Regions from separate parts of the Methylobacterium phyllosphaerae genome, predicted to be linked through region 3. Evidence: predicted binding sites of a transcription regulator. Region 3 holds the regulator's gene; each other region holds the start of a gene.

Region 1 (7,734 bases), 1.3 Mb from region 3:
CCTTGGCGCCCATGTCGCGGATCTGGCCGGCGAGATCAGCCTCGCTCACCCGGGGATCGCGCAAGGCGGCGGTCGGCACGGCATAGAGCGTCCGGCCGGAGAGCGGGCCGTAATAGAGCAGCGACCCGTCCGCCGAGAGCGCGATGGCATCGCTGGCGACGCGGACCGGCTTCGCCGGCCCGTTGGCGGGGCGGTTCATCAGCGGCTCGCCATCGACGACGGGGGTGAAGTCGGGCTCCGGCGCGGTGCTCGCATGGCCGGAGAGGCGGCGGAATGCCTTTCCGGTGGCGAGGTCCACCACGATGATCCCGCCGATGCCGGCGTTGGAACTGTCGGTGATGTAGGCGACGCCGGCCTCGCCCTGGCGCAGGTCGAAGCGGACGTCGTTGAGATAGGTCGTCGGCAAAACGACGCTGTCGGGCAGGACGATGGTGCGGACGATCGTGTTCGTGGCGAGGTCGATCGCCACCAGCTTGGCACCGCCCGGCTGCGGCGGGCGGAAGCCGGGCGCGGCCGTATCCAGCACCCAGAGCCGGTTCGCGCCGTCGGCGACGACGCTCTGCACGGAGATGAAATGCGCGGCCGGGGCGGCCGGATCGGGCTGGTTCGTCGCGAGATCGGGATAGGGCACCGTCGTCCCGTTCACCACCTCCCCCACGGTGAAGGGCGCGTTGTCGCCCCATTGCGGGAAATTCACGAACATCCGCCCGTTGGGCGCGACAGTGATGCCCGTCGGCATGGCGCCGTCGAATTGTGCGACCTGCTCGATGGCAGGCGCCGGCGCGGCGGAGGGCTCGGCCGCGCGCGTCGCGTCGTTCGCAAGCGCGATGGACAATGCCGCCGCCAGGGTGGCGGTGAGACTCTTCATGATGTCCTCTCCCCCCGACGCCGCGTCGAGGCCTGTCGTTAGGCGCAGCAGGTAAGACTTCGGCACCGGTCGGCAATGGCGGGACTGAACGGCTCCAGCACCGGCGCGAGCCGCCCTGCAACGAGATCCGCGGAGACGTAGGACCGGCCGAACCGTGCGAGGCCGGCGCCGCCGAGCGCCATCAGGCGCACCACGTCGCCGGACAGGCCCTTGTGCTCGGCGAGATCGACGCGCATCCGCGGATGTGCCGCGAGAGATCGCGGCCGGACCGGCAGGATGACCTGGGTGCCGAACGGGACCGAGGCGTTCACCCGGAGCCGGGCGCTCGGCTCGGCTGTCCCTCGGCCCCTGACGACTTGCAGGCGTCCGCGCGCTGGTCGCGCAGGCTGCGCAGGCCGGCGAGGCTGATCTCCTCCGTGATGGCCTCGTGCCATCTGTCGAGCAGGCGGATGCTGAATCGTCGGCCGTTCAGGATGCTCTTGAGCACATCGCCATTCAGCGAAATCACCCCGATTTCCTGCATCTGCGCCGTGGGAAACATTGCGTTCGACACCGGCCCGTCGTCGATCCGATACTGATAGTTGAAGATGAAATTCTTCGGCAGACCCGTCACCTCGAGCCGGTCGCCGACGATCTGGATGCGCGATCGGGTCTTCGGCGCCAGGATGCAGTCAGCGTCCCCGCTCGACGGGTGACCGGGCTTCCTGAGCACCCAGTCGCCCTCGCTGGCGACCGTCTGTCCCGCATCCTCGGCGGCGCCGAGGGGGGAGGCCAGGCAGGCCGCGACGGCGAAGAGTGCAACCCTCATGAACGACATCCTCGTCTCACACGTCGGTTCGGTCCTGGACCCAACATCGTTCTCCAAGCCGGGCTGTCGATCTGAGACACATTCGCCCGGTCACCCCGGCAGGCGATGGCTGGCAGATCCGCCCCAAGACCGGTCGGCAACGTGGTCCGCGACCGCCCACGCCCCGTTGCAGCAGCAGCCCCGGGAGACCTGTGGTCAGGCGCGCGAGGACGCGCCGGTCGTGCCTGTTCGCTCCACCCCCGGCTCGGGAGCAGGCCGGCCGCAATCCACCCGACCAAGGCTCTCAGACGATCACCGGCGCCCGCCGGTTCCGGCCGACGATGGTCAGGCTGCCTCGACGTGAGTGAAGCGGAGAAGCTGACGCCGGTCGGCGCGTCGGCTTCCGCCCCGCTTGGGCGGCCCTGCGGCCCGCTTGCGGGCGTCCAGACGGCGCGCCGTCAGAACACGGCGTGGTCGCCGCGCTCGGCAACGGCCTCGCCTCGGATCACGCGCGCATAATAGTCGAAGAGAGTTTCAGAGCCGGTCGACGGTGTGGCGCGCGCATCATATTGCCCCGTCAACGGATCCAGAACGAGCATAGATTCCGTCGCGTAGTAGCGCCCGATGCGCGCGAGTTCGGCCTTGGCTGCCAACGTCGGAACCAGCCGTCCGAGCATGGCCAGAGTGACTATGATGACGTCCAGAAGGGCCACGGGCACATGCGTGAATCGCGCTTCGCGCCCGAGCAAGGCGAAGAGCTGCTCGCCCTGCGCCTTCGGGGTCACAGCTTCGCCCGGGCCGCCGATCGGCAGCACGCGATTGCGCCGGTCCGGGTCGTCGAGGCACTCGGCAATGTAGGTGCCCAAGTCGTCGTCGCTGATCGGCTTGCAGGCCGTCAGCGTACCGTCGCCGAAAATCAGGAACGACTTCCCGCGTTTCAAACGATCGATTTGCCCCGAGAGCGATTTGAAGAAGGCCGTTGGTCGTACGATCGTGTAATCGAGGCCCGACGCGGCCAGAACGCCCTCGAACGCGCGCTTGGCGTGCTGGAACGCCAGGACCGGCTTCTGGACGCAGATCGCCGAGAGAAGGATGACGTGGGTCACGCCGGCCGCCTTCCCGGCGTGCAAAGCACTCACATGCGCGCGATAATCGATCGCCCAGGCGTCGTCGGGCAAGCCCGTGCGCGAGGCGAGACACGAGACCAGGACGTCGAACGGCTCGCCGCGGAAACCCGCCTCGGCGAGGGACGATGGATCGGTCACATCCACCACCCTTGCGGTCGCGCCCGGAGGCAGTCGGGAGCACGCGGGCGGCCCTGACGGGTCGTCGATGTCGGCGCGACGCCTGACGAAGCAGACCACGTCATGGCCCCGTGACACCAGCGCGCGCACCGTCGCGCGCCCGATCGTCCCGGTGCCACCGAGCACGGCGACGCGTCGCGGGCGCAACGCGTCCGATTGGTCTCCGGTCACGCTCACCTTATCCAGCCACTCAGGGTTCCGGCATGTCCGGTCGTTGTGACGAGACCGTATCGATCCACCCGAACAGGAGGCCGCCTTCGCAGCCTGGATTGCCACGGGTGTGGGCGAAGGGTCAGCGCGTCATGCCGGCGTCATAGCACGGAGCGCGCCGCCGGCGCCCGCTCTCGCGGCAGCGGGACAGTCAGGGCCGCAGCCTACCTGCGAGGACGTCGGTGGCTGCGTGGACCAGCCGGTGTCGGTGTATTGGTCCGGTTCTCATCGAACAGCTTGCGCCAACGGATCAGCCGCTCAGGTGCGAGGCTGCCGTCCGCGACGGCAGCCTGCACGGCGCACCCGGGTTCGCTTGTGTGGGTGCAGTCGCGGTATCGGCACAGGGGCGCGCGTTCGATGATCTCGGCGAACAGCGTTTCGATCCCTTCCGCGGCGCCGCTGACGTGCAGCGTGCGCATCCCCGGCGTGTCGATGACCCAGCCGCCGTCGGCGATGGCATGCAGCGAACGCGACGTGGTCGTATGGCGTCCCTTGGCATCGTGCTCGCGAATGCCGCCGGTCAGCTGGGCCTGGGCCTGACCGGGACCGACCAGCGTGTTCACCAGCGTCGATTTGCCGACGCCGGAGGAGCCGACCAGCGCCACGGTCTGCCCCAGCCCACACCACGGAGCGAGGGCGTCTGCAGCCGCGGAGAGACGGGGGTTGAGGGTTACGACGTCGAGCCCGCGCTGCAACTCGGACGCTTGGCGCTGGTAGGTTCCCAGATCGGCTGTCGTGTCGGCCTTGGTGAGCAGGATCACCGGAATTGTGCCGCCTTGATTGGCCAGAGCCAGATAGCGCTCCAGTCGCGCCGGATTGAAATCCGCGTTGCAGGAGGTGACGATGAACAGCGTGTCGACATTGGCCGCAGCGGCCTGAAGGGTCCGGCTGCCTTCGGTGCGGCGCTCCATGACCGTCCTGCGGCTGAGACGGCGATGCACGGTCTGGGTTCGCGGATCGACGAGAACCCAATCGCCCACGGTGAAGTCGCTCGTGCTGGCGTGGATCGCGAGCGTCAGTTCAACGGATCCGGCCTCCGACAGGGCGGTCAAGCGAGACCGGTGAAGCGTCGCGATCCGCATCGGGGCGAGATCGGCCTCGTGGGGTTCACGCTGGACTTCGAAGAAGTCGGACCAGCCCAAGCTTGCAAGCGACAGGGGCTGGAAGGAAGGGGGATGATCGATCACCGCCCTGCCCATGACATGGCATCCTGCGCCTGGCCAGCCCTCCGCCGCCAGGCGCACGTCGATGCCCGGCCGAGTGCAAGGACCGTCGCCTTGCGCCGTCTCCCTGCGCCGTCTCCCTTGGCCATACCCACGGGAGGCGGACGGTCGTGTCGCCGCGCGGGTCAATCGGGAGCGGCCGCGAAGGCGCGCGCCCCAATGCCCGGATGAGCCGGTCCCCGGCCCATTCATAAGATTAGCACTTCCACTCGGTGAGTGCTAACAATGCGTCGATCGGGCGGCGATGACAGTCTCGCCGTAGCCTTTCCCGCGACAGCGCCAATCATGTCGGTTGGATCTCGCTTGGGAACGATCAGGATACCACGATGAAATTCCGTCCGCTGCACGACCGCGTGGTCCTCCGTCGCATCGAAGGCGAGGAGAAGACCAAGGGCGGCATCATCATTCCCGATACGGTCAAGGAGAAGCCGCAGGAGGGCGAGGTCGTCGCCGCTGGACCGGGCGTGCGCGACGAGGCGGGCAAGATCAACCCGCTCGAGGTGAAGGCCGGCGACCGCGTCCTGTTCGGCAAGTGGTCCGGCACCGAGGTCAAGATCGACGGTCAGGACCTCCTGATCATGAAGGAATCCGACATCCTGGGCATCGTCGCCTAGCGCGGATCAGGCCGCTCAGAGCCTCACGACGATCTGCCCTTCGAGGCGCCCGCTGTGGCGCGCCTCAGGGCCAAACGACAGATGACGAGTGCTCCACCATGTCCGCCAAAGACGTTCGCTTTTCGGTCGATGCCCGCGAGAAGATGCTGCGCGGTGTCGAACTGCTCGCCAGTGCGGTGAAGGTGACGCTGGGCCCGAAGGGCCGCAACGTCGTGATCGAGAAGAGCTTCGGCGCCCCGCGCATCACCAAGGACGGCGTCACCGTCGCCAAGGAGATCGAGCTCGTCGACAAGTTCGAGAACATGGGCGCCCAGATGGTGCGCGAAGTGGCCTCGAAGTCGAGCGACACCGCCGGTGACGGCACGACGACCGCGACCGTTCTCGCGGCCTCCATCGTCCGGGAGGGCGTGAAGTACGTCGCCGCCGGCATGAACCCGATGGACCTGAAGCGCGGCATCGATCTGGCCGTGGCCGCGGTCGTGAAGGATATCGGCGCGCGCTCCCGCAAGGTCGCCTCGTCCGAGGAGATCGCCCAGGTCGGCACGATCTCCGCCAACGGCGACAAGGAGATCGGCGAGATGATCGCCCACGCCATGCAGAAGGTGGGCAACGAGGGCGTCATCACCGTCGAGGAGGCCAAGACCGCCGAGACCGAGCTCGATGTCGTCGAGGGCATGCAGTTCGACCGCGGCTACCTGTCCCCGTACTTCATCACGAATGCGGAGAAGATGGTCGCCGAGCTCGAGGATCCCTACATCCTCATCCACGAGAAGAAGCTCTCCTCGCTCCAGGCGATGCTGCCGGTGCTCGAGGCCGTGGTCCAGACCGGCAAGCCGCTCCTGATCATCGCCGAGGACATCGAGGGCGAGGCGCTCGCCACCCTGGTGGTGAACAAGCTGCGCGGCGGCCTGAAGGTCGCGGCCGTGAAGGCGCCGGGCTTCGGTGACCGCCGCAAGGCAATGCTCGAGGACATCGCGATCCTGACCAAGGGCCAGATGATCGCCGAGGACCTCGGCATCAAGCTCGAGAACGTGACGCTCCCGATGCTCGGCCGCGCCAAGCGCGTGCGGATCGAGAAGGAGAACACCACGATCATCGACGGCGCCGGCGAGAAGACCGACATCGAGGGCCGGATCAGCCAGATCAAGGCGCAGATCGAGGAGACCACCTCGGACTACGACCGCGAGAAGCTGCAGGAGCGCCTGGCCAAGCTCGCGGGCGGCGTCGCGGTGATCCGCGTCGGCGGTTCGACCGAGGTCGAGGTCAAGGAGAAGAAGGACCGCGTCGACGACGCGCTGCACGCCACCCGCGCGGCGGTCGAGGAAGGCATCGTCCCCGGCGGCGGCACCGCGCTCCTGCGCGCCAAGGCCGCCGTCCAGGGGCTCGCGAACGACAACCCCGACGTCCAGGCCGGCATCAAGATCGTCCTCAAGGCTCTCGAGGCCCCGATCCGTCAGATCGCCCAGAACTCGGGCGTCGAGGGCTCGATCGTGGTCGGTAAGATCCTGGCCAACAGCTCGGAGACCTACGGCTTCAACGCCCAGACCGAAGAGTATGTCGACATGCTCAAGGCCGGCATCGTCGACCCGGCCAAGGTGGTGCGCGCGGCCATTCAGGGCGCGGCCTCGGTCGCCGGCCTGCTGGTGACCACCGAGGCGATGATCTCCGAGGCGCCGCGCAAGGAGGCTCCGGCCATGCCCGCCGGCGGCGGCATGGGCGGCATGGGCGGCATGGATTTCTAACCGGCCGAAACAGGTCCGAAGCGCCCTCCGGCACGCCGACAGGCGGATCGCCGGAGGGCGCTTCGGCGCAACACGAGGGGGTGGATCGACGGGCTGGACCGACCTTCTGTCGCTATCGACCGCTGCCGCCCCCGCCGGGCTGAAACCGGCAAGCTTGTGCCGTTCGCTCCGGGCGCCTCATCCTCGTGACGGATGCGTTGGCTCGCAGGGCGATCGCGCCGACGAGGGCCCTGCGAAATTCGTCCTGTCGGCATGACCCGCGCCGATCTCGCGGTTGCCATCGAGGAGAGAGCACATGCGCATTCTTGTCGGCTGCGAGATGACTTACGAGTTTCCGCAGCCCACGCCCGTCATCGCGACGCTCAACGTCCACGCATCGCGCTTCCCTGACCTCGAACGGCCCGATTACCTGATCACGAGCCCGGCAGTTCCCCTGGAGGGCTATCGCGACAGCTTCGGGAATTGGTGCTCCCGTATGGTCGCTCCGGCGGGGCGCTTCATGCTGAAGACCGACACGGTCGTGCGGGACCACGGCAGCGGGGATCTGCAGGAACTCGACGCTCCGGAGATCCCGGTCGAGAAGCTGCCTTCGGACAGCGTGCTGTTTCTCCTCGGCAGCCGGTACTGCGAGACGGATCGCCTCTCCGCCATCGCGTGGGATCTGTTCGGACATGTCCCGCCCGGCTGGGGACGGGTGCAGGCGATCTGCGACTATGTGCATGATCGGATCGCCTTCGGGTATGAGCACGCGCGTGCAACCCGCACGGCCTTCGATGTCTTCGAGGAGCAGCGGGGCGTCTGCCGCGACTATGCGCATTTGGCGATTGCGTTCTGCCGCTGCCTCAACATCCCGACGCGCTACTGCAACGGCTATGTCAGCGACATCGGCCTGCCGCTGCCGCATGCGCCCGGTGATTTCGCCGCCTGGATGGAAGTGTATCTCGGTGGCCGTTGGCATACCTTCGACCCTCGCAACAACAGCTCCC
Region 2 (7,734 bases), 2.5 Mb from region 3:
GACGCGCCCGACCTGACCGGAAATCTCCTGGATCGCGCCGTTCATCTGCTCGGAATTCGCCGCGACCGACGAGGCCTTGTGCCGTGCGGATTCGGCGGACTGCATCAGCCCTTCGGCCGAGTTCTGCATCTCCTGGATGGCCGAGCCCACCGCCTCGACCACCCGCTTGACGTCGGTCTCCATGTTCACCTGCGCGGTGACCACGGCCCATGTCAGCATCGGCCCGAGATACTGACCCTTCTCGTCGTTCACGGCCGTGACGCGCAGGTTCAGGGTCTCGGGTCCGACCTTGATCTTGGTGGAGTGCGGCAGCCGGCTCGCATCCGCCAGCATGGTGCGCTGGTGGCTCGGATTCTTGTGGAAGATGTCGAACGACCGGCCGAGCATGTCGTCGACTTTCACCGGCAGATGATGGTCGATCGTCCCGAGGGTCCGGCGCGAGGTGGCGTTCATATAGTCGATCTTGAAGTCGTTCTTGAGGTCGGCCGTCATGACGGCCACCGGAACGTTGTCGATCATGGTCAGGAGCCGGTTGATCTCCTTCTTCTTGGCGGAGATGTCCGAGGCGAACTTGACCACCTTCACGGGCCGGCCACGGGCGTCGAGGACGGGATTGTATGTCGCCTCCAGCCAGACCGAGTTGCCGTCCTTGTCCAGGCGGAGGAACTCGCCGGTGACGTACTGGCCGACCTTCAGCTTGTCCCAGAATTCCGTATACTCCGCGGTCTCGGCATAAGCCCTATCCACGAAGAGACGGTGGTGCCGGTTCTGAATATCCGGCAGATCATACTTCATCAGCTTCAAGAAATTCTTGTTCGCATGGACGACGTTTCCGTCCATCGAAAACTCGATGATCGCGAGCGAACGATCCAGGGCATCAATCTTGGCCTGGGCTTCGTTGAAAGTCGTACGGTTGAACACTTCGACACTCGCATTCCTCGCCCGCGGGTATCGCATCGCAGCGTTAATGAACTCTTTCTTGCTGCGTTATGCTGGTCTCCGTTTGGCGGCAGGCAATCGAAGACTTTTGATCGCGATGACGGAGTGCCTTCGAGGTCGGGGTAGACGATTTCCGCGCTATTAAAACTTGGCGATACGCTTTTTGTGCTGTTAATACGGTCTGAATATTAGAACCAACCGCGCATTCGAAAGTATACTATAGGCGCTATGGCGCTGAAAAGGATCAGGCCGAGCGCGTAGGGATAGCCGAGAGTCCAGTCCAGCTCCGGCATGTGCTTGAAGTTCATGCCGTAGATCGACGCGATCAAGGTTGGCGGGACGCCGACCACCGAGACGACGGTGAGCACCCGGAAGACGTTGTTCTGTTCGATGGTGATGAGGCCGAGGGCCGCGTCGAGCAGGAACTGCACGTTCTCAGCGAGGCGCGTCTCGAACTCGTCGAGGGATTCGATATCCCGCTTGATCGTCTCGAAGCGCGCGTCCTCCGGCAGGCCGATGCCGTCGCAGGCTGCGGCGACGAACGGCACGATCCGTTCGAGCCCGAGCAGGCTGGCGCGGATCTTCCCCAGCACCTTTCCGCGGTTGCTGATGCCCCGCAGGATCCGGCGCAGGGCGAGGTCGCGGCGCCGGGGCGGCGGGCTCTCCAGCCGCCGCCGCTCGGCACCCCGGACGTCGAAGTCGAAGATCCGGGTCGAGAGCGTGTCGAGTTCCGATCCCATGTCCTCCAGGGCGTCCGCGAGGCTGTCGACCAGCTCCTCCAGGACGACGAGGAAGATCTCGCTCGGGGTCGTGCTGCCATCGCCCTCCGCGATGCGCTTCGCGGAGGAGTCGAAGGCGCGCAGGTCGTGAAAGCGGATCGTGACGAAGTGGTCCTTGGTCAGCAGGAAGCCCAGCGGCTTCACCTGCGACGCGCTCTGCTCGAAGGTGATCATCGGCGTCGAGAGCGACAGGCCGCCCTTCACCCGGCGCAGGCGACTCGACGTCTCGACCTCCGACAGCGCCGCCCGGGACGGCACGCGCAGACCGGTCGCGGCCTCGACCGCTTTGGCTTCCTCCGGGCTCGGGTCGTTCAGGTCGAGCCATACCGTATGGCGCGCGATCGGGCTGCCGGGTTGCAACGCCACCGGGCCTTCGGGTCCGTGCAGGCTCAACATGACGGCGCATTATCCATGGGGCGAGAAGGAAGGCCGCCGGCGCGTCATCGCACCGTCGCGCGGGGGTGCGACAGCCTTGACTCGGAACCGCAGCGAGCCTATCTCGCCGCCGTCTTTGGCACTCGCCGAGACAGAGTGCTAACAGTCGAGTTCGCGAGCGGTCCCGCCGGCCGCATCAACGCCAACTCCAGACCTGAAGCAAGAGGGCAGCTCATGAAGTTCCGTCCGCTGCACGACCGCGTGGTCGTCCGTCGCATCGAGAGCGAGGAGAAGACCAAGGGCGGCATCATCATCCCGGACACCGCCAAGGAGAAGCCGCAGGAAGGCGAGATCGTCGCCGTCGGTCCCGGCGCCCGCGACGAGCAGGGCCGCGTCAACCCGCTCGACGTCAAGGCCGGCGACCGCGTCCTGTTCGGCAAGTGGTCCGGCACCGAGGTCAAGATCGACGGTCAGGACCTCCTGATCATGAAGGAATCCGACATCATGGGCGTCGTCGCCGTCTGATCGGATCACCCCTCACCGCCCTTTGAGACTTTCCACAGTCTTGGGGCGCAAACCAACCAGATAAGAGGCACACAATGGCAGCGAAAGACGTTCGTTTCTCCGCCGACGCCCGCGATAAGATGCTGCGCGGCGTCGACATCCTCGCAGACGCGGTGAAGGTGACGCTCGGCCCGAAGGGCCGCAACGTCGTGATCGAGAAGAGCTTCGGCGCCCCGCGCATCACCAAGGACGGCGTCACCGTCGCCAAGGAGATCGAGCTCGCCGACCGCTTCGAGAACATGGGCGCCCAGATGGTGCGCGAAGTGGCCTCGAAGACCAACGACATCGCGGGTGACGGCACCACCACCGCGACCGTGCTGGCCCAGGCCATCGTCCGGGAGGGCGCCAAGTACGTCGCCGCCGGCATCAACCCGATGGACCTGAAGCGCGGCATCGACCTCGCCACCCAGGCTGCGGTGAAGGACATCATCGCCCGCGCCAAGAAGGTCTCGACCTCCGACGAGGTCGCCCAGGTCGGCACGATCTCCGCCAACGGCGACAAGGAGATCGGCGAGATGATCGCCCACGCCATGCAGAAGGTGGGCAACGAGGGCGTCATCACCGTCGAGGAGGCCAAGACCGCCGAGACCGAGCTCGACGTCGTCGAAGGCATGCAGTTCGACCGCGGCTACCTGTCCCCGTACTTCATCACGAATGCGGAGAAGATGGTCGCCGAGCTCGAGGATCCCTACATCCTCATCCACGAGAAGAAGCTCTCCTCGCTCCAGGCCATGCTGCCGGTGCTCGAGGCTGTGGTCCAGACCGGCAAGCCGCTCCTGATCATCGCCGAGGACATCGAGGGCGAGGCGCTCGCCACCCTGGTGGTGAACAAGCTGCGCGGCGGCCTGAAGGTCGCGGCCGTGAAGGCGCCGGGCTTCGGTGACCGCCGCAAGGCGATGCTCGAGGACATCGCGATCCTGACCAAGGGCCAGATGATCGCCGAGGACCTCGGCATCAAGCTCGAGAACGTGACGCTCCCGATGCTCGGCCGCGCCAAGCGCGTGCGGATCGAGAAGGAGAACACCACGATCATCGACGGCGTCGGCGAGAAGGCCGACATCGAGGGCCGGATCAGCCAGATCAAGGCGCAGATCGAGGAGACCACCTCGGACTACGACCGCGAGAAGCTCCAGGAGCGTCTGGCCAAGCTTGCGGGCGGCGTCGCGGTGATCCGCGTCGGCGGCGCGACCGAGGTCGAGGTCAAGGAGAAGAAGGACCGCGTCGACGACGCCCTCAACGCCACCCGCGCGGCGGTCGAGGAAGGCATCGTCCCCGGCGGCGGCACCGCGCTCCTGCGCGCTAAGAAGGCGGTCGCTGCCCTGAAGTCCGACATTCCGGACGTCCAGGCCGGCATCAAGATCGTGCTGAAGGCCCTTGAGGCCCCGATCCGTCAGATCGCCCAGAACGCGGGCGTCGAGGGCTCGATCGTGGTCGGCAAGATCACCGACAAGGCGGACTCCGAGACCTACGGCTTCAACGCCCAGACCGAAGAGTACGTCGACATGATCCAGGCCGGCATCGTCGACCCGGCCAAGGTGGTGCGTACCGCCCTGCAGGACGCGGCCTCGGTCGCCGGCCTGCTGGTGACCACTGAGGCGATGGTCGCTGACGCTCCGAAGAAGGACAGCCCTGCTCCGGCGATGCCGGGCGGCGGCATGGGCGGCATGGACTTCTAAGTCCACGCCACCGCGCATGACGGAGGAAGGGGGTCGCCGAGAGGCGGCCCCTTTTCTTTTGGCGCTGCCGTGGCTGCTCGGCGCGCGCGGCGGAGTCCGGTCGGGCTCAGCGGCCTTGACGCGACGCCGGGGCCTGAAGGCGGGCTCGCACGGTGGCAATCAAGGATTGCCGGACACGCTCGGTCGCCTGGAAAGGGATGTCGAAGTTCAGGCTGTGGTAGATCAGGTCGCGGATACCGTCGTGATCGGGGTCTCCGCCGCCGCCCTCGATGACGTCGAGGATCCAGGCATGGATCGCCGCGTGATCCGACGGATCGGGATCCGCGGCGAGGACCAGATGGCCGCCGTGCATCCAATCATCGCGCAGGGCTGCGGATTCTTCGGCGGCTGTTGGCATGACCTGACCTTGCGACTCTGATTGGCGCGGCCGCGACAACAGAGTATCCGCGCGCCGCGATGGAGTTCTTCCACATCAACGGCGGAGCCTCGACGTCGGCGGCGCCGCCGCGTCACCGGTGCGACCGCGCCTCACCCTGCCGCGACGGCGCACAGCGGTCGAGGGGAGGTCGACGTCTCGGGCTCAGTCCGCGCGTCCGCGGTCGCGCGCGCCGACCATGACGCGTCCAGCGAGCCGGCGCCCGAAGCCCCGTCTCGCGGCGTTTCGAGTGGCGGGCGACAAACGAAAAACGGGACGGCTCACGCCGTCCCGTTCAAAGGCTTACCTATCGGCCAAGGAAGATCGAAGCCAGTCGCTGGAGCAGGCCCCGCGGTGCGGGCGGAGGCTCGCTCTGCCCAGGACCGTCCCCGATCTAAGCGTTGGCGGCGAAGGGGTGCTGCGCCGAGTTGCGCTGCTCGGTGACCGTCGAAGCCTTCGGCTCACCGTTGACGGCGCGCTGGATCGACAGCTTGGTCGCCTCGTAGTTGTACTTCTGGATCTTGGCGTCGTCGGCCGCCTCCCAGTGGATGAACACGCCGACCAGGATGTACAGGTCGTCGGCCTCGTCCGCCGGGATGATGCCCTCGGCCACCGCGTCCTGCACGGCCTTGGCAACGCCGTGCTGGGCCGGGCCGAACATCTGGACGGCCTGACGGGCGTCGTTGATGGTGACCTTGTTGAACATCAGGGTGTTCGGCTTGCACGGCAGGTTCGGCGCGATGACCGCGAGCAGGCTGGTGAAGCCGTGCTTGTTGTTCACGAGGCCGTTGCAGAAAGCCGTCTCGGCGGGCGAGCCGCGCGGTCCGATGATGAGATCGATGTGGGCGACCTCGTTGCCCTCGCCGACGAGCGCTTCGCCGACCTGAACCTTGGTGATCTTCGCCATTCGGTGTCTCTCCCTGGATTCCGAAATAGAGCCGCGCGCCGGGCGGTGCCGCGGCCGGGAAGCCATCCTTGTTATCGGCGCCCGACCATGCCGGCCGAGCCGGATGAGCCGAGCCGGTTGGGCCGGACAGCGCGGCGGACCCTACAGCGGGGCCCAGCGGCTCACAACCCGCGCAAGGCTCTGACACGAAGGAATTTCCATCTGTCCGGTGCCGTGATCCCCGGATCGTGCACCCGGGTCAGACCAGCCGTGCGCCGGCAGCCGCAAGGGCGTCCCAGAACAGCGTCGCGACCGTAAAATCGGCGCTCGTGCCAGGATTGATGGCCCGCGCCTTCAACGACGCGTCGAAGGCCAGCAGCGCGTCGACCGGCCGTGCGGCGAGGTCGATCCCGGCGCGAAGGGCCTCGGCCTCCCGGCGGATGCGTTCGGCCGCCGCGGCGCCGTGCTTGCGGACGACATGGCTGTCGGGAACCGCCTGGAGAAAGGCGAGATGAATCGCGGTCGTACACCATGTGGGGTCGAGCCCCCCGGCGCGGGCCTCGGCCAGGGCCGCGAGCCCGATCGCCGGCACGTCCGCGAAGTCCGTCACGTAGGCGCGGGCGATCCGGTCCCGGTTGGCGGCCTCCGCCATCGCATCGTACAGGGCGGCGGGCGCCGCGAGGGCGACGTCGTGGTGCTCGGCTTGGCCGAGGCCGCCCGGATTGGCGAGGCGGATGGCCGCGAAGACGGCGTCCGCATCCGTGGCGTTCAGCGTCTCGAGCGCCGACGCGACGGTCAGGCCCCGCTCGGCCGCGACGGCCAGGGGGGCGCAGAGCAGCAGGATGCCGAGATTGGTGTTCTGGCCTACCGCCGCCATCGTGGCGGCGACGCCGTCGCGGATCCGCATGCCCAGGCCGGTGCCCGCCCGGGCCAGGGCCGGCGCCGAGACATCGGCGCTGGTGACGAAATCCGCCAGCACCATGCGATGGCCGGGCGCGTAGGCGTGGACATTGCCGGGCTTGAGAGCGTCGAGCTCCGCGAGGCAGGCCGCCCGGTAGAGCGTGCCGATCAGCGCCGCGTCGAGGCCGCTCGTGCCGGGTCCGCTCATGCCACCACGAGCCGGGGACGGCTGGCGCCGCGGGCCGCGGCGAGGAAGCCGCGCACCACCGCGGCGGCGATATCGGTCTCGCACACGGTCTGGAGGCCCGACCAGGCCGGCATGGAATTGACCTCCAGGACCGAGAACCCGCCCTGCCCGTCTTCGACGAGGTCGATGCCGGAATAATCGACGCCGACCGCGGCGGCGGCCGCCTCGGCCAGCTCGGCGGCGGCGCGCGGCATCGCCCAGGGGAGCGGCCGGCCGCCCCGGTGGACGTTGGTGATCCAGCCGTCGCCCTCGCGGATCATGCCGGCGATGGCCCGTCCGTCGCAGACGAACACCCGGTAATCGCGCCACAATCCGTCCCGGCGGGGAACGTAGCGCTGGAGATAGTAGACCCGCGCCACTGCCTCCTCGTCGGGAAGGTCTTCCGGGCGCTCGATGAGGGCTAGTCCCTCGCCTTGCGACCCGAACAGCGGCTTCAGCACCAGGGGCGCGCCCGGCCGTGCCTCGGCGACGACCAGGGACGCCGCCGCCTCGCGCTTCGAGAAGACCCAGGTCTCCGGCGTCGGAAGCCCGGCCCGGTCGATGAGCAGGGACGTGGCGGCCTTGTCCACCGAGCGCTCGATCGCGCTCGGGGCGTTCCAGACGGTGACACCAGACGCGACAAGGGCGTGCAGCACCCCGAGCCGCATCGTCGTCGCCTCGAAGGTGCCGCCCGCGATGGTCCGCATCAGCACGCCGTCCGGCAGCGCGTCCGGGAAGCCCGGCACGCGCAGGGGCTCGCTGCCGCCCGTGACCACGGCGACGTCCGCCAGGGAGAACAGGACCGGCTCCACGCCGCTCGCGCGCAGGGCCGCCAGGAGGCGGTTCTTGTGCCAGGTGCCGTTATCGGCCGCGAGCCCGATGCGCATGGGGGTCCTGATCGTCACGTTGCCACCCGCCTGCGGGGGGGCCAGGAAGATGTCGCCGTCCGGATCCGGTTGGGGCACCCTCTCCCG
Region 3 (7,734 bases):
CGCGGCTCGTCCACGCCCGCGTGGCGGACGTGGCTGTTGAAGTCGCAATACGGGCACTTCGCCGCGCAGAAGGGCCAGTGCAGGTAGATTCCGAAACCCACGTCGCGGGTCGGATGGTCCGGGCCGGTCGATACCATGATGACCGGGATGTGAGCGCGACCGCGCCGTTTGGCAATCAGGAACCGGAGGCCAGACAGGCCCGGCTCAACGCCACGAAGGCCCGGGCCCGGTGCGAGAGCCCCTGACCCTTCTGCCAGTCGACGCCGTGCTTCTCCTCGGCGCTCATCTCGCCGAAGGTGCGCGCGTGCCCGTCCGGCCGAAAGATCGGGTCGTAACCGAAGCCGGCGGTGCCCCGCGCCGCCACGAGGTCGCCGAACACCCGCCCTTCGAACAGCTCGGTATGGCCGTCCGGCCAAGCCAGGACCAGGGCCGAAACGAAATGGGCCCGGCGGTCGGCCGCGCCACGGTCGTCGAGTTCGGCGAAGATCCGCGCCATCGCGGCGGCGAAATCCTTGTTCGGGCCGGCCCAGCGGGCCGAGAAGATGCCCGGCGCTCCGTCGAGTGCGTCGACGCACAGGCCGGAATCGTCCGCGAAGGCGGGCAGTCCGGTGGCGTCGGCCGCCGCCTTCGCCTTGATGGCGGCATTCTCGGCGAACATCGTGCCGGTCTCCTCGGGCTCGGGCAGTCCGAGTTCGCCGGCCGACACCGCCTCGACCCCGAACGGCGCGAGCAGCTCGCGCATCTCGGTGAGCTTGCCGGCATTGTGCGTGGCGATGACCACCTTCCCGGTCAGGCGGCGGCTCACGCGATGGCCTCCTTCTGCAGGGCGACCAGCCGCTCGGTGCCGGCGCGGGCGAGGCCGAGAAGTTCGAGAAGCTGCTCCTGGGTGAAGGGCTCCATCTCGGCGGTGCCCTGCACCTCCACGATGCCGCCGCGCCCGGTGAGCACGAAATTGGCGTCGGTCTCGGCGGCGGAATCCTCGGCGTAATCGAGATCGAGGACCGGCATGCCCTTGTACAGGCCGCACGAGACGGCAGCGACATGGTCGCGCAGGGGATCGACCGAGATGATCGAGCGCGTCCGCATCCAGGCGAAGCAATCGTGCAGCGCCACCCAGGCGCCGGTGATGGCGGCCGTCCGGGTGCCGCCATCGGCCTGGATGACGTCGCAATCGATCGTCACCTGACGCTCGCCCATGGCCGGCAGGTTCGTGACGGCCCGGAGGGACCGGCCGATCAGCCGCTGGATTTCCTGCGTTCGACCCGACGGCTTCCCGGAACCAACCTCGCGGCGGGTGCGTTCGTGCGTCGCACGCGGGAGCATGGCGTACTCCGCCGTGACCCAGCCCTTGCCCGATCCGCGCAGCCACTGGGGCGAACGCTCTTCGAGCGACGCGGTGCAGAGCACCCGGGTATTTCCGAAGCTGACGAGGCACGAGCCTTCTGCGTAGCGCGAAACCGCGCGCTCCAGGCTCACGGGCCGCAACTCGTCGGCGGCACGCTTGGAAGGCCGCATCGCGGGCCCCTTCTGTCGAGAGTGTCGAGGGCCGGGCTCTTAGGCCGCCGCGACATCACGGGCAAGCATCGCCATACGGATTGATCCGCGCGGGTCGGTTGCGCATGATCGGACCACAGGATGACCGCGTGACACACCCCAGTCCCAACTTTGCCAACGGCCAATCCATGCAGGCCCTCGCCGCCCTCAATGAGCGCGCCCGCGAGATCTTCCGGCAGATCGTCGAGAGCTATCTCACGACCGGCGAGCCGGTGGGCTCCCGGAATCTCGCTCGGATCCTCCCGATGGCGCTGTCGCCGGCCTCGATCCGGAACGTGATGGCGGATCTGGAGCATTCCGGCCTGATCTTCGCGCCGCATACCTCGGCCGGACGCCTCCCGACCGAACTCGGGCTGCGGTTCTTCGTCGACGCGATGCTGGAACTCGGCGACGTCAGCCAGGACGAGCAGGCGCGCATCGAGGCACAGATGCGGGCCGCAGCCTCGGGCCACACGTTCGATTCCGCCTTGGCCGAGGCCTCGACCATGCTGTCGGGCGTCTCGCGGGGGGCTGGCGTGGTGCTGACCACGAAGGCCAACGTCAATCTGAAGCACATCGAGTTCGTGCGGCTCGATCCGGCCCGCGCCCTCGTCATCCTCGTCTCGGATGACGGCTCCGTCGAGAACCGCATCGTCGATCTGCCGCCCGGACTTCCGGCGGGTGCGCTTCAGGAGGCCACGAATTTCCTCAACGCGCGCCTGCAGGGCCGCACCCTGGGGTCGCTGCGCGCCGAGATCGAGGCCGGCCGCAAGGCCATGAAGCGCGAGCTCGACGCGATCACCGAACGCCTCGTCGATGCGGGGCTCGCAACGCCGGTGGGGCCGACGGAAGCGCGCCAATTGATCGTTCGCGGCCAGGCCAACCTGCTCGACGACCTGCGCGCGGTCGAGGATCTCGAGCGGATCCGCCTGCTGTTCAACGACCTGGAGACCCAGAAGGACGTCATCGACCTGCTGGCCCGTGCCGAGGGCGGCGAGGGCGTGCGTATCTTCATCGGCTCCGAGAACAAGCTGTTCTCCCTCTCGGGGTCATCGCTGATCGCGGCGCCGTTCCGCGACGGATCGCAGAAGATCGTCGGCGTGGTCGGAGTCATCGGTCCGACCCGCCTCAACTACGCGCGCATCGTGCCGATGGTGGATTATACGGCGCGGGTGGTGTCGAAGCTTCTGGACGGCGGCCGGTAGGTCCTGTCGGGCCTCAGGCCGCCCGAACCGAATCCAGGAATCGTGCGACCTCGACACCGAGGCGCGCGGAGTGCTGCGACAGATCCGATGCGGAGCCCAGGACCTGTCGCGCGGCCTCGCCCGTTTGCGCGGCGGCTCCGGCCACCCCGGCGATATTCACCGTCACGTCCGCGGTCCCGTCTGACGCCTGGGTCACGTTGCGGACGATCTCCTGCGTGGCCGCCCCCTGCTCCTCGATCGAGGCGGCGACGGCCGCAGCGACCGCGTTGATGTCCCGGATCCGCGTGACGATACCGTCGAGTGCCCGGGTGGCTTCGCCGGTGGAGCCCTCGACGCGCGCGATATGATCGTTGATCTCCTCGGTGGCGCGGGCGGTCTGCGCAGCCAGATCCTTCACTTCGGCCGCCACCACGGCGAAGCCGAGCCCGGCCTCGCCGGCCCGCGCGGCCTCGATGGTGGCGTTGAGGGCCAGCAGGTTGGTCTGCGCGGCGATCGAGGCGATCAACCCGGCGGCGTCGCTGATCCGGGATACCGCCTCCGACAGCGCCTGCACGCGGTGTCCCGTCTCGTCGGCCTCGTCCACGGCCGTCCGGGCGAGGCGTGACGAGCCTGCGACCTGCCCGGCGATCTCGCGCACGCTCGCGCCGAGTTCTTCGGCCGCAACCGCGACGGTGCGGACGCTGGTCGAGGCTTGGTCGGCGGCCGCAGCGACGCTGCTGGATCGTGCCGCGGCCTGCGTGGCGGTGTTTGTCAGGGCTTGGGCGGTGGCGTGAAGCTCGGACGCCGCCGACGACACCGAACCGACGATCGTGCCCACGGCCTCTTCGAAACCATCGGCGAGCGCCGCCATGGCCCGCTTGCGCTCCGCTGCGGCCGACGCCTCGGCCGAGCGCCGAGTCTCTTCCTGCTCACGTGCCTTCTGCGCCACAACGGCCTTGATACCCTCGACCGCCCGCCCGACCATCCCGATCTCGTCTCGGCGCCTGGCCTCGGCGATCTCGGTATCGAGGTCGCCGAGGCTCATGCGCTGAAGGACTTCCACAAGTCGGTCTAGGGGATGTGCGACAGTCGCGGCCATCATCCGGCTGACGGTGACGGCCAGCAGAAGCAGCGTGATCGCGGTTGCGATGGCCAAGTTCTGCGCGAGATGCGTGATGGGTGCGAACGCGGTGGCGTGGTCGACCGAAAGCGCGATGTACCAGTCGAGCGCCGGCGGCAGGTTTGGGACGCGCGCGAAGACCGTGCGGACGGACCGTCCCGCCTCGCGCGTGTCCACCGCCCGACCGGCGGCGATGCCGGGAACCGGACCGTCGATCAGCTCCGACAGGGGCTTGCCGATGAACGCGGCCCGCGGGTGGATCAGGATCGTGCCCGCGCCCGACACCAGATAGGCATAACCGCCGTCACCCGGCGCGACCTCGGTGATCATCCGGGCAAGAACCGAGACGTCGAAATCGCTTCCGACCACGCCGCCGAGACCGTGCGCCGCATCCTTCACCGGCGCCGCCGCCGTGATGATGAAGGTGCCGCGACTGGCGGAGATGTACGGCTCGGTCAGGATCGGGCCGTCCGTCGCGGCGGCCTCCTTGTACCACGGACGCTGACGCGGATCGTAACCCGGCGGAATCTCGGCCTTGGGCATCTTGGTGTAGAACCCGTCCGGACGCCCGAAGAAGCTGACGTAGAACGAGTCGCGGATGATGGGCGCGTCGAGCACCCGATCCGTGTCCGACTCACGGCCGCCAGCGGTGATCTGCTGAGCCATCATCTGCGTCAGATCGAGCTTGCCGCGCAGCCAGTTGCCGACGCTGCGGGCGGCAGATCCGCTCAGGCTCGACATGCTGGCGTCGACGTCGCCCTGCAGGGTGCTGGACTGGGACAGGTACAGATAGGACGAACAGGCGACGAGGGCCGCCGATACGATCGCGAGAATCAGGAGTGTCGCGCGACCCGATATCCCGACGCGTACCTGGCGTGCCGCTCCAGAAAAGCCACCGATTTCAATCGACATGCACACCCCGATCTTCAGGAGTCGCGCCTGACGAGGCCAAATTCAAACCTAAACCGCGACCTGTGGCGTCTGTGTTCTTTTTATCAGATCGTGGATGGCATGGATCAGGACGTCGATCGGGCGTGACACCATTCCCCGCGCAAAGCCGGTCCGCGCCTTGTCGGGCGCGGACCGGATCGACGGTGATGATCGTGTGCTTTGCTTGCGCCGGTGTGTCGGCGGCCGGAAGAGCCGTTTCGACCGACGCGCGGCCAGGCGTTAGGCCGGGATCACGTCCACGATCTCGTAGGTGTCGGGGTCGATGATCACGATGTCGTCGCGCACGAGGATGAACTCGTAGCCCTCGTATTCCGGCACGATCGAGATGATCGCCGGCGGCAGCCGGTGCAGGGTCACCGACCGCGGGATCGCGGTGCCGACCGCGAGACCGAAGGCCACGTCCCGGAGCGGCGACACGCCCAGGCGGGTGATCGAGCTGCGGAACTCGGTCCGCTGCCGGGTATCGAGGCGGCCGACCGCACCGCGAACGGCGCCGCCCTCGCGGGCGCCGGCACGTCCGCCCCGCTCGCCAGCCGGACCGCGGCCGCCCCGATCGGGGCCGGCTGCGTCGCGATTGCCGCGCTCGCCGCCGGCACCGGGTTCACGGGCACCGCGCTCGCCCCGGTCACCGCGATCACCGCGATCACCGGCATCGGGCTTCGCGGCCGGGCCGGCCCGACCGGACGATCCGTCGCGCTCGGCGGCGCCATCCGGGCGGCCCGGTCCCTCGGCACCACGACCCGCCGGTCCACCCGGCTCGGCGCCGCGCGGACCGCCCTCGGCACCGCCAGGCCCGCGCATCGCGCCGCCGTCCGCGCCGCCGGCACCGCCCCGCATCCCGCCGCCAGCGCCGCCGCCAGCGCCGCCGCCACCGGCCGGACCGGCGCCTGCGCCGGCAGCTCCACCGGGACCGCCGGGTCCGCCGCCGCCGGGGCCGCCCCCGCCGCCTGGGCCGCCCTGCGCGAATGCCGTTGCCGCTCCGGCCACGACGATGGCCGCCGCAACCGTGTCTCTCAGAATGCGCTTCATGGCCTCTCCTCCTGCGGCCGTCGGACCATCCCCGACGCCCATGCCGGCCCGCAACGGGCCTCGGGGCGAACCGTTCCGTCCCGCGGCGTCGTGGCCATGCGGCCGGTGACACCCGCGCGGGCTGTCCTCGGCTAAGTCCGCTCACGGTCTTGCGATCAGGCCCGTCACCTGTAACGTCGCGCCGCACCAAGTAGAGACCGGCCCAGGCCGGCATCGAGATTGATCGACGGAGACGCCATGTCCGCCTCGCGCGACGATACGATCGGTATCGCACCGAGCGCCCACGATGACGCCGCAGACCGCAAGCGCCGCATCTGGGCCATCGTCGGATCGTCCTCGGGCAATCTCGTCGAATGGTACGATTTCTACTGTTACGCGTTCTTCGCCCTCTACTTCGCGCCGGCCTTCTTTCCGAAGGGCGATTCCACCAGCCAGCTCCTCCAGACCGCGGGCATCTTCGCGGTCGGATTCTTCATGCGACCGGTCGGCGGCTGGCTGTTCGGGCGCATCGCCGATCGTGTCGGACGCCGGACCTCGATGGTCGTCTCGGTGCTGCTGATGTGCTTCGGCTCGCTGCTGATCGGCATCCTGCCGACCTACGAGCATGTCGGTACCCTGGCCCCGGTGCTGCTGCTCCTCGCCCGCATGCTCCAAGGCCTGTCCGTCGGCGGCGAATACGGCACCTCTGCAACCTACATGAGCGAAGTCGCGATCAAGGGCCGACGCGGCTTCTTCGCCTCCTTCCAGTACGTCACGCTGATCGGTGGCCAGCTCCTGGCCTCGCTGGTCCTGGTCCTGCTCCAGGCGGTGATGACCGGCCCGGAACTGACCGCCTGGGGCTGGCGCATCCCGTTCTTCATCGGCGCCGGGCTGGCGGTCGTCGCACTCTATCTGCGACGCTCCCTGGCCGAGACGAAGGACAGCAGTGACAAGGAGACCGCCGGCACCTTCGCCGAGCTGTCGAAGCACTGGCGGGCGTTCCTGGTCGTCGTGGCCTACACGGCGGGCGGCTCCCTGAGCTTCTATACCTTCACGACGTATATGCAGAAGTATCTCGTCAACACCGCCGGCATGCCGAAGACCTCGGCGTCGCAGACGATGACGGTGGTGCTTTTCGTCTACATGATCATCCAGCCGATCTTCGGCGCGCTGTCCGACAAGATCGGCCGCAAGGCGAACATGCTGCTCTACAGCGGCCTCGGCACTCTCATGGTGGTGCCGCTGATGACGGCGCTCGGCACCAACAAGGATCCCTATCTGGCTTTCGCGCTGATCACCCTCGGGCTCGCGGTCGTGTCGTTCTACACGGGCATCAGCGGCATCGTGAAAGCGGAGCTGTTCCCGACCAACATCCGCGCCCTCGGGGTCGGCCTCTCCTACGCGGTGGCCAACGCCACCTTCGGCGGCACCGCCGAGTTCGTCGCCCTGTGGTTCAAGGACAACGGGATGGAGAGCACGTTCTTCTGGTACGTCACCGTCCTGATGGCGATCGCTTTCGTGGCCTCGCTGATCATGCCGAACCCCAAGGTCCACGGCTATCTCGACGGCGCCGGCACCGTCGAGGAGGCGCTGGGGAAGAAGCGCGGCCTCGCACACGCCTGATCGGTGGGCCGTCCGGCTGGACCGGGCCCGACTTTCACGCTGATATGCCTCCCGCCGGACGCGCCAGACGTCCGCGGGAGGACGCCATGCTCAGGAAGGCCGCCGCCGGGGCACTGACTCTGCTCTGCCTCGCAACCGCTTCGGCATCCGAGGCCACCGAGGGGGGCTCCGGCGACACGCCGTTCAAGCCGAAACAGCCCGCGGGCTATTTCTTCGTCGGCGGCCGCTCCGCGACGGCGGCAGGCAAGACCACGGCCTCCGGGCAGATGTTCGTGGAGTATCGCGCACCGGCGCGGGTGACGCAGCCCTATCCGA

The links. The regulator HrcA, encoded in region 3, represses chaperone genes, less so after heat shock. The targets are predictions, from matches to a motif close to GTTAGCACTCNCNNNNNGNGAGTGCTAAC.
Region 1: the regulator HrcA is predicted to act here: its motif matches at 4,588-4,616, upstream of MCBMB27_RS17375 (co-chaperone GroES).
Region 2: the regulator HrcA is predicted to act here: its motif matches at 2,229-2,257, upstream of groES (co-chaperone GroES).

What each region holds. Positions count from the first base shown of each region.
Region 1 covers NZ_CP015367.1:3,803,200-3,810,933, forward strand. The annotation lists gene MCBMB27_RS17350 (L-dopachrome tautomerase-related protein) at 1-868, opposite strand, end outside; gene MCBMB27_RS17355 (type 2 periplasmic-binding domain-containing protein) at 907-1,179, opposite strand; gene MCBMB27_RS30065 (hypothetical protein) at 1,176-1,733, opposite strand; gene MCBMB27_RS17365 (NAD(P)H-binding protein) at 2,114-3,085, opposite strand; gene rsgA (ribosome small subunit-dependent GTPase A) at 3,334-4,368, opposite strand; gene MCBMB27_RS17375 (co-chaperone GroES) at 4,719-5,006, shown strand; gene groL (chaperonin GroEL) at 5,105-6,748, shown strand; gene MCBMB27_RS17385 (transglutaminase-like domain-containing protein) at 7,044-7,734, shown strand, end outside.
Region 2 covers NZ_CP015367.1:41,685-49,418, reverse strand. The annotation lists gene MCBMB27_RS00230 (methyl-accepting chemotaxis protein) at 1-921, opposite strand, end outside; gene MCBMB27_RS00225 (CorA family divalent cation transporter) at 1,128-2,114, opposite strand; gene groES (co-chaperone GroES) at 2,328-2,618, shown strand; gene groL (chaperonin GroEL) at 2,693-4,333, shown strand; gene MCBMB27_RS00210 (hypothetical protein) at 4,440-4,769, opposite strand; gene fae (5,6,7,8-tetrahydromethanopterin hydro-lyase) at 5,143-5,655, opposite strand; gene MCBMB27_RS00200 (triphosphoribosyl-dephospho-CoA synthase) at 5,894-6,742, opposite strand; gene MCBMB27_RS00195 (ATP-grasp domain-containing protein) at 6,739-7,647, opposite strand.
Region 3 covers NZ_CP015367.1:2,553,000-2,560,733, forward strand. The annotation lists gene hemW (radical SAM family heme chaperone HemW) at 1-137, opposite strand, end outside; gene rdgB (RdgB/HAM1 family non-canonical purine NTP pyrophosphatase) at 176-805, opposite strand; gene rph (ribonuclease PH) at 802-1,515, opposite strand; gene hrcA (heat-inducible transcriptional repressor HrcA) at 1,683-2,738, shown strand; gene MCBMB27_RS28810 (methyl-accepting chemotaxis protein) at 2,752-4,749, opposite strand; gene MCBMB27_RS30915 (DUF1236 domain-containing protein) at 5,008-5,145, opposite strand; gene MCBMB27_RS30920 (hypothetical protein) at 5,134-5,952, shown strand; gene MCBMB27_RS11465 (MFS family transporter) at 6,055-7,419, shown strand; gene MCBMB27_RS11470 (alpha/beta hydrolase) at 7,506-7,734, shown strand, end outside.